DNA from 2 places in the Methylophilus sp. DW102 genome. Region 2 is predicted to be linked to the other one. Evidence: riboswitches for the same ligand, from Rfam matches in the RefSeq annotation. Region 2 holds a riboswitch; the other holds the start of a gene.
The links. A riboswitch is a leader RNA that binds a small molecule or an ion and turns the genes downstream of it on or off. The one in region 2 is predicted to bind cobalamin.
Positions count from the first base shown of each region.

Region 1: it holds a riboswitch for cobalamin, as region 2 does, so the genes downstream of both, AACH41_RS12855 (TonB-dependent receptor) here and nrdA (class 1a ribonucleoside-diphosphate reductase subunit alpha) in region 2, are expected to answer to the same signal.

Region 1 is NZ_AP029023.1:2,703,588-2,708,574, forward strand. Features, by position in the region: gene AACH41_RS12845 (cell division protein ZapA) at 225-527, opposite strand; gene AACH41_RS12850 (hypothetical protein) at 530-766, opposite strand; cobalamin riboswitch at 857-1,069, shown strand; gene AACH41_RS12855 (TonB-dependent receptor) at 1,206-3,137, shown strand; gene AACH41_RS12860 (TonB-dependent receptor) at 3,207-4,987, shown strand, end outside.
Region 2 is NZ_AP029023.1:965,421-970,407, forward strand. Features, by position in the region: gene AACH41_RS04545 (TonB-dependent receptor) at 1-800, shown strand, start outside; cobalamin riboswitch at 1,083-1,305, shown strand; gene nrdA (class 1a ribonucleoside-diphosphate reductase subunit alpha) at 1,438-3,717, shown strand; gene nrdB (class Ia ribonucleoside-diphosphate reductase subunit beta) at 3,927-4,987, shown strand, end outside.

The sequences.
Region 1 (4,987 bases), 1.3 Mb from region 2:
CAAAAAAGTTCAGGTGGTAACAGCCTAAGGTACATTAGGTTCGCACGCCAAGGGCGTCTTAAAAGACCGCCCAACTTAGTGCGATCGCACCGCACCTGATGAGCCGAAACCTATAACAAAGACTAGTTCAAGGAATTTTGGACTCAGGCAACGCCTTAGCACACCACTTTTATGATACGTCATTTAATACTAATGACGGTTAAAATTTTGTGAAATGAAGCGGATTACAATAATTTGTGCTGGCCGGACAAAACATCATCGATCTGCTGCTGCATGGTAGAAATGCGCTTTTTCACATCGCCCACATCAACCCCGCCGCTACGCGTATTCAACAACTCATGGGTAATGTTCAGCGCGGCCATGATCGCAATGCGCTCCACACTCACCATCTTGCCCACATCACGAATTTCGCGCATTTTACCATCAAGGTAACCCACCGCCTGCAATAAAATGTCGCGCTCTTCGTCGGTACAGGTCACGCTAAACGCGCGGCCCATGATCTCGATATCAATCGGCTGCTTGGCCATGACTAACGACCTTCCTCAGGCAATGCCGACAACAACCGCTCCAGCTGTACACTGGCTTGCGTCATGTTCAGCTTTAGAGATTGTGACTCCTGATGCAAACGCGTGACCTCCTGACGTAACTCCACGTTTTCGTCACGCAGCTGGCTGCACAAAGCAATCAGCTTCGTCACACGCTCTTCAAGACTTTTCAAATCGGCATCCATCAGTCCATTATCTTTTAAAAAAACGAGTGTGGTCAATAGCTAAGCGCATTTTTTCAAAGTAAATTAAGAATTTGAAGCCCCTCGCAAGATACCATGCAACTGGTCAAAGTCACTGCTTTAGACTAGAATGCCGAACAGTTGTCAGGTGCCTGCGTCTGCGTTCTTGCAGACAAGGGTGAAACTGGGAAACAGGTGCGCGAACCTCGTTCGCAATGCCTGTGCTGCCCCCGCAACGGTAAGCAAGTGCGGGTCTATCCATATGCCACTGAGTAAAAACTTGGGAAGGCGATAGACCAAGACTTGCCAGCCCGGAGACCGGCCTTACAACCCAATTGCAATACCGCGGGGTGACGGTGTCTGATCATAATGAATGCATGGCTTGCCAACAAGCGATGCATTTATTCATTTTCTGTCGATTCCCCGGTATTGAAAGTAAACCCACATGCGGGGTCGCATGTGATACAGGGATAAGAAAATGAAAAAAAAGCTTTTTTATAGCGTCATGGCTACGCTATTCGCATCACCCGTCTTTGCTGAAGATTTAGAACTAGACTCAGTGAGTGTTAAATCTTCGGGCTTTGAGCGCAAAGAATCACAAACCACTTATGCCAGCGAAATTCATACAGCAAAACAAATTGCAGCATCAGGAGCCAGTACTCTCTTCGACTATCTTGCACAACAGAGCTCATTGAACATTAGCTCCAACTTCGGTAGCAAAGCCACACCAAGCATAAACTTACGCGGCTATGGGAGTGAAAATGGCTATCAAAATGTAGTGATTACCGTTGATGGTCAACGCTTAAATAATATCGACATGAGCCCACAACTATTGGTTGGCATTCCTCTTGCAAACATTGAAAGAATAGAGATCAGCAAAGGGAGTGGGTCAGTACTTTACGGTGATGGCGCAACAGCAGGCGCCATACAGATTTACACGAAAAGCCGAAACGGGGCCTCTGTCATGACCAGTGCTGGTAATTATGGGCAACGCAATCATGCTATTAGTGCTGGGTTTTCTAGTGAGCACATAGATTTATCGGCGAGTGCATCGCATGATAGTCACGACGGGTTTAGCGCCAAAGATAGAACAGGCCACCGCGATGCATACGACTCAAATACTCAACAAGTAAAACTTAGGATCAAACCAACAGAGCAACTAGCTGTTTATGCACAAGGCTCCAGCACTAAAAACGATCTGCGTTATCCCAATCCGATGTCCAAAGCACAATTTGAGGACAATCCATCCCAAAATGGTCGCCCGGCTACGTCATATACCCATCAGGAACTTAACTCAGACCAGTGGCAGATTGGCTTGGACTACCAGATCAATACAGATTCATCGATAGAGATTACTCACTTTCGTGAGGATAAAGCATCTATCTATCCGAGCTATCGGCCTCATTATGACTATGAAGGCACTAAAGCGACTTACAAGTACACGAATGATCAATGGTCAGTGATTTCGGGCTTCCAAGATTTTAATGGAGCAATTAAAACATCCTCAGATCTCACGAAAAAGAATAACCACGGATTGTTCATATCATCAGAATTCAAACCGCAATCCATTAAAGACCTTAGACTATCTGCGGGATTACGCAAAGAACAGGTCTCTTACACTTATACCCCGAATGGAGGAGACTCCCTCAATCGCTCCATCCAATTGAGCGCATGGGACCTAGGTGCCAACTACCAATTGATGCCGTCCCTCTCATTATTTAGCAATTACAACTACGCTTTTGAAGCTCCAGACATTAATCGATTTTTCGGTTATGACGCGTCATTCAACGTTGTTTTCAATGGATTCATCAAACCACAAAAAGTGAGAACACTGAACATTGGTCTCAACCACACAACTACAAACAACCACCTCAAATTAAGCGCTTTCAGAGCCAATTTGGATAACGAGATTTATTATGACCCATCTGTACTTGGTATAAATACCAACTTAGACAAGAGCCATAAACTCGGCTTTGAGTTACAAGATATTTATCACCTGAGTAATGAGCTTAATGTAGGCCTGATTTATACATACACCAAGGCCATTATTGACAGGGAGCTTCAAGAAAGCGGCACCCTCATCAAAGATAAGAATCTGCCAGGCGCCCCCAGACAGTCTCTCGTTGCAAATATTAATTGGAAAATATTTACAAACACCAACCTGAATCTCAATCATGTTTGGCGCTCACAAGCTTACGTTTATAACGATTTTTTAAACAATGCTACGCAAAGGCAAAGTCGTTATGAGTCAACCAATCTTTCGTTAAATGTTAAGGTGCAGCAATACACCGTTTTTGCTGCAGTCAATAATTTATTTGAGCATCAAAACAATATTCAAACAGCAGTTGACTCTCTCTACCCAATAGATTTTGTTCGTACTTGGCGAGTAGGCCTAAAAGCCGACTTTTAATTCCATTGTTGATTAGCGTCACTCACGCCCCCTCTTGAGTGCCCTCCAACACTTGCTAAGGAAAATCAAATGAAAAAAAGAACATTATTAGGCACTATCACAACGATCTCTTTTAACATCTATGCCGCAGACAACACACTGACTTCCCTGGATGAAGTCGTAGTTACCTCCAGCAGAACGCCACAATCAACCAAAACAGTCACTGGCGATATTACCGTCATTGACAGCGAAGAAATCAACAGGCTACAAGGCGGCGCTTTGGCAGATTTATTGAGACTGCAACCTGGTGTACAAACCTACACAAATGGTGGCATGGGGACAAGTAGCAACATTTCACTACGTGGTACCAATGACAATCAACTGATTGTATTGGTTGATGGCGTGCGCATCAATTCCGGGACGACTGGTACGACCGCCTTTGAAAATATCCCCTTGGCACTCATCGAGCGGATTGAAATTCTACGTAGCCCCGCTTCTAGCCTTTATGGCTCTGATGCAATCGGCGGCGTTGTTCAGATTTTCACGAAGCGGGGCAAAGGCAACAAAACCCATCTTTACGGCAGTGCGGGTGCAGGTAGCTATGACTCATATACTGGGAATGCTGGCTTCGATACTGCCTATAAAGCGCTAAAACTCGGTGCACAAATCAGCAATTACGACACGCATGGGATTTCTGCAAAGAAACATCCCCCCTCTGTGATTGATAAAGATAGAGATGGATATTACAACTTTAGCAGTTCGACATACGCAGATTTGACATTCGCACCCGGTCACTCCTTGGGAATACACTACCTGGAAAGCAAAGGGCATAATGAATACGATAATGCTTATGCGGGCGGCAACTATCTGGAACGTCATCAACAAGGCTATGGTGTTGCACTCAAAAACGCGATGACTGAGCACTGGAACAGCAAATTAGAGTACAACATTGGTTTTGACCGATCATTTAGCGTCAGTAGCGCAACGCTCAATAGCAATATTGAAACTGAACAACGCCAATTATCCTGGCAACACGACTATAGCCTCACTCATGGGACTTTTACCTTCGCTTATGACAGGCTGGAACAAGATGTATTAACTCAATCGAATGGCAGCAACTTGCTGAAGAGGAGTCGCAACAATAATGCCTTTGTTTTAGGCTACGTGGGTAGCTTTGAAGCACACAGCACTCAACTGTCACTGCGAAAAGATTACAACAGTCAGTTTGGCAATTACACAACAGGCGGCATCGGTTATGGCTATGCTTTATCCCAAGAATGGCGCTTAACTGCCCAGTATGGCTCATCCTTTAGAGCACCAACCTTTAACCAACTATATTATCCAAGCTTTGGCAATGCCAACCTGCCCTCAGAAAAAGCAGACAATATTGAGGCCAGCGCTCGATACCAAGGTCAAACATTACAAGCCAAGCTGACAGTGTTTGATAACCATATCCGCAACTTTATTCAAACCCTCAACTCAGGTTGCCCAGCTGGATTCAGCAACGGTTGTGCAATCAATGCCGGCAAGGTAGAAGTGCAAGGTATCACGTTGGAAGGCAGTCTACCTATTGCTGAGCAATGGCTAGTCACAGCCAATGCGACAGTGCAGTCACCGCGTAGTGATGCCACTGATAATCTTTTGGCGAGGCGCGCTCAGCGTTATGGCAATTTTATCCTCCAGTACAAATCAGGACCATGGAACTGGGACAGCGAAGTTTCAGCTTCATCAATGCGTTACGACGATGCCGCAAACCAATTCCGCTTAAGTGGCTATGCGCTCTTGAATACAACTTTGGGGTATCAAATAAACCCTCACTGGAAACTGCAAATTAGAGCAAATAATATCTTGGACAAAGACTATGCGCTTGC
Region 2 (4,987 bases):
GTGTTCGTAACGACCACCATGAACTCACGGGTACTCAAGGCAGCAGTTGGTCACATTCCGGACTCAGTTCCAACATTTCGGGTGAGTTGGCTGTGGTGCCTGAGCTGTTAACAGTGAAAGCGGGTTATTCTGAGGTGTTTAGCGGTAGCCAGATGGCAGAAAACTTTATCATGAACACGGCATGGAACTACGGCCGTGGTCCAAAAGCCACCAAAGCAGATAACTATTTCTTTGGTTTGCAAAGCCGTTTTTATGGCTTTACTGCCGATGCCAAGGTATTTGAAACGCAGATAGACAATGCGCGTGCGGCCCGGTTTGCTGTCAACAGCGGCGTATTGGCCAGAGATGTACGCACACGTGGATATGAGCTTGGTCTGGCTTACCAGTGGGAGCAGAGTTTTGCCCGTGCAAGACTGGCAGATATTGATGTGACGATTGACGGTGCGCCTACCGACAGCGATACAGGTAATTACTTGGCAACACCGGTTGGCGAGATTTTATATGTGACCGTGGGACATCATTTTCCGTCTGTCAACGTGACCGTCGGCGGCGATGCAGAGTTTGCGCAAAAGTACAATAAAGTCAGCGCAGGTACGTTATCGTTCCCGTCGTATGAAGTGTTTAATCTCTATGCCGAATATCAACCTCAGTGGACAGTTAAAACCAAGTGGCGCGTGGATGTGCGTAATTTGTTTGATGATGCCTACGCGGACCGTGCTACCTATCAAGGCTTTGGGACCGTCACGCCACTTTATCAGCCAGGGCGTAGCGTGCTGTTCAGTGTGGCTGCCACTTTTTAGTCGGTTGAAAACCATGTATTACGCCATGATCAAGTGAAAAAAATCCTTGTGAGAGTGCAGGCTGGCCTTCTGGGAAGGGCCTGCACGCAAAAGCCTATAACATCGTCATTTTCAAAAATCTGCTGCATGTATTTGCGTTAAAAACACCAGGCGTGCAAGCACATTTTGTGCGCGGCAAATCGTTAAAAAATATTCCCCAATAAAAACAACCAGTTGCCCGTTGTCAATCAAAATAAATCAATATATTGTGTTTTCTTCAATTGAAAAGCCATAGATATTGTTTTATAGTCGCATCCATACGGTACGCTGAAGAGTGTCCTCTTCTGTGTTTAATAGGGAACCTGGTGCGTGAAACTGCGCAGGAATCACTAAACCAGGGCTGCCCCCGCAACTGTGATCAGCGAGTTGTTTGCTGCAATCGACGCCACTGAGTAAATTCGGGAAGGCACAAGCAAATAATGGTGACCTGAGAGCCAGGAGACCTACCGTGATTTTTTTCTTGTTAACGTTTGAGGCGGGGTGTCCTCGGCAGATACGATTTTTCAGAATCGGGCTTGATATTGGGGTTGCTCGGCCTGAAAAATGTTGTCTATGCCACTTGTCGGGTCACCTTCGCTGCCGGAATTGGGAGCCCATAATGTCACAATACGAATCCATGCAGGCCACGAAACGCGATGGCCGCAAGGAACCTATTAACCTCGACAAAATACATCGCGTCATTGATTGGGCCGCACAAGGCCTCAATAATGTCTCGGTGTCACAAGTTGAATTGCGCTCCCATATCCAGTTTTATGATGGTATCCGCACCGACGATATCCATGAAACCATCATCAAATCTGCTGCCGACCTGATTTCGGAAGAAACCCCGGATTACCAGTACCTGGCTGCACGCCTGAATATTTTTCACCTGCGCAAAATTGCTTATGGCCAGTTTGAGCCACCGCATTTGTTTGACCATGTGACCAACCTGACCGCGCTGGGCAAATACGATCCGCACCTGCTCAAGGATTACAGCCGCGAAGAGTTTGATACGCTGAATGGCTATCTGGACCACTGGCGCGATATGAATTTCTCTTACGCCGCTGTCAAGCAGCTTGAGGGCAAATATCTGGTACAAAACCGCGTCACCAAAAAGATCTACGAGAGCCCGCAGTTCCTTTACATTCTGGTGGCGATGAGCCTGTTTGCCAACTACAAGGGCCAGGCACGCCTCGATTACATCAAGCGTTTTTATGATGCGGTGTCTACCTTCAAGATCTCACTGCCGACGCCAATTATGTCTGGCGTGCGGACGCCGACACGCCAGTTCAGCTCTTGCGTGCTGATTGAGTGTGACGACAGCCTGGACAGTATCAACGCCACCTCCAGCGCGATTGTGAAGTATGTGTCGCAGCGCGCCGGTATCGGCGTCAACGCGGGCCGTATCCGTGCGCTGGGCAGTGAAATCCGTGGTGGTGAAGCACAGCACACCGGCTGCCTGCCGTTCTACAAGTTGTTCCAGTCTGCGGTCAAATCCTGCTCACAGGGCGGCGTGCGCGGCGGGGCGGCGACGTTGTTCTACCCATTGTGGCACCTTGAGGTTGAATCCCTGCTGGTCCTCAAAAACAACCGCGGCGTGGAAGAAAACCGCGTGCGCCACCTCGACTACGGCGTGCAGATCAACCGCCTCATGTACCAGCGCCTGATCAAAGGTGAACAGATCACCTTGTTCTCGCCGCATGATGTGCCCGGTCTGTATGACGCGTTCTTTGCCGATCAGGATACCTTTGAGCGCCTCTACACCCAGTACGAAGCCGATGACAGCATCCGCAAGCGCAGCTTGCCTGCAGTAGACTTGTTCTCGCTCATGATGCAAGAGCGCGCCGGTACCGGCCGTATCTACATCCAGAACGTGGACCATTGCAACACACATAGCCCGTTTGATCCGGCCGTTGCACCGGTGCGCCAGTCCAACCTGTGTATGGAAATCGCACTGCCGACCAAGCCACTCAATGACATCAACGACACCGAAGGCGAAATTGCGCTGTGTACCCTGTCAGCATTTAACCTGGGCGCGCTGGAATCGCTGGACGAGCTCGAAGGTCTGGCCGACCTCGTGGTTCGTGCATTAGATGCCTTGCTCGAATACCAGGATTACCCAGTCAAAGCCGCGCTCAACGCCACCAATAAGCGCCGTTCATTGGGCGTGGGCGTGATCAATTATGCCTATTACCTGGCCAAAAACGGCACCAGCTATACTGACGATGCTGCGCTGGGCCTGACCCACCGTACCTTTGAGGCGATTCAGTACTATCTGCTAAAAGCGTCCGTACAACTGTCTCGCGAGTTTGGCGCGTGTGGTGCGTTTAACGAGACCACTTATGCCAAAGGCATTTTGCCGATTGATACCTACAAAAAAGACCTGGATGCCGTGTGCAACGAGCCGCTGCGTCTGGATTGGGAAAGCCTGCGCAAGGAAATCCAGAAAGATGGCTTGCGCAATTCCACGCTGACGGCGCTGATGCCTTCCGAGACTTCCAGCCAGATTGCCAATGCCACCAACGGCATTGAGCCACCGCGTGGCCTGGTCTCGGTCAAGCAATCCAAAGACGGCATCTTGCGCCAGGTGGTGCCTGAGATTGACCGCCTGCGTAACCAGTACCAGTTGTTGTGGCGCATCCCCAGCAATGACGGCTACCTCAAGCTGGTGGGCGTGATGCAGAAGTTTGTCGATCAATCGATTTCAGCCAATACCAACTACGACCCAACCCGTTTTGAAGGCGGCCGCGTGCCGATGAAGCAACTGCTGAAAGACCTGCTGCAAGCCTACAAACTTGGCGTTAAAACGCTGTACTACCACAACACCCGCGATGGTGCGAGCGAGGGCGGTACGGAAGCCGAGGACGATGGGTGTGCCAGCGGAGCCTGCAAAATTTAAATAAGCATTGACTCAGTGGCTGCGCGGGCAAATTGCTGCGTTGTGCGGTGCGCGAAATCCTCATGTACTCTCGTGTACATTCCGGTTTCTGTGCTCCGTACGCCTTGCACTTTATCCCGCTCGCTCACTGATTCAACGCTTATTGCAGTGGGGTAATAAGTACAATTTAAAAACAGTTTGAGCATTAAACTTAAACATTAGGAACACAGATGGCCTACAGCATCTTCACCAAAACAGATAACGATCAACTCAAAGAACCCATGTTCTTTGGGCAGCCCGTCAATGTGGCGCGCTACGACCAGCAGAAATATCCGGTATTCGAGAAGCTGATCGAGAAGCAACTCTCCTTCTTCTGGCGCCCGGAAGAGGTTGACGTGTCGCAAGACCGTTCCGACTACCAGAATCTGCCCGAGCACGAAAAGCATATTTTTATCAGCAACCTCAAGTATCAGACCTTGCTGGATTCGATTCAGGGCCGTAGCCCCAACGTCGCTTTGCTGCCACTGGTGTCTCTGCCTGAGCTGGAAACCTGGATTGAAACCTGGGCGTTTTCCGAGACCATACACTCGCGTTCCTACACCCACATCATCCGCAATATCGTCAATGATCCGTCGGTGATGTTCGATGACATCGTGCGCAATGAAAACATCACGGCACGCGCTTCGGATATTGCGCATTATTACGATGAGCTGATTCAGCAAACCATGCTGTACTCGCAGCTGGGCGAGGGCAATCATGTCATCAATGGCGAGACCAAAGTGGTCAACAAGCGCGCGCTCAAAAAGCTGCTGTACCGTTGCCTGATGAACGTGAATATCCTCGAAGCGATCCGTTTTTACGTCAGCTTTGCTTGCTCGTTTGCCTTTGCCGAGCGCAAGGTGATGGAAGGCAACGCCAAAATCATCCGCCTGATTGCGCGTGATGAGGCCTTGCACCTCACCGGCACACAGCATATGCTCAACATCATGCGTTCTGGCCAGGATGACGCCGAGTTTGCCGAGATTGCCGCAGAACTGCATACCGAGTGCTTCGAGATGTTTAAATCCGCCGCCGAGCAGGAAAAACTGTGGGCCGAGTACCTGTTTAAAGATGGCTCAATGATCGGCCTCAATAAAGACATTCTTTGCCAGTACGTGGAATACATCACCAACACTCGCATGGCGTCGGTGGGTCTGCCACCCGCGTTCCCCAATGCCAAAAACAACCCGATTCCATGGATCAACACCTGGCTGTCATCAGACACCGTACAAGTGGCCCCTCAAGAGGTAGA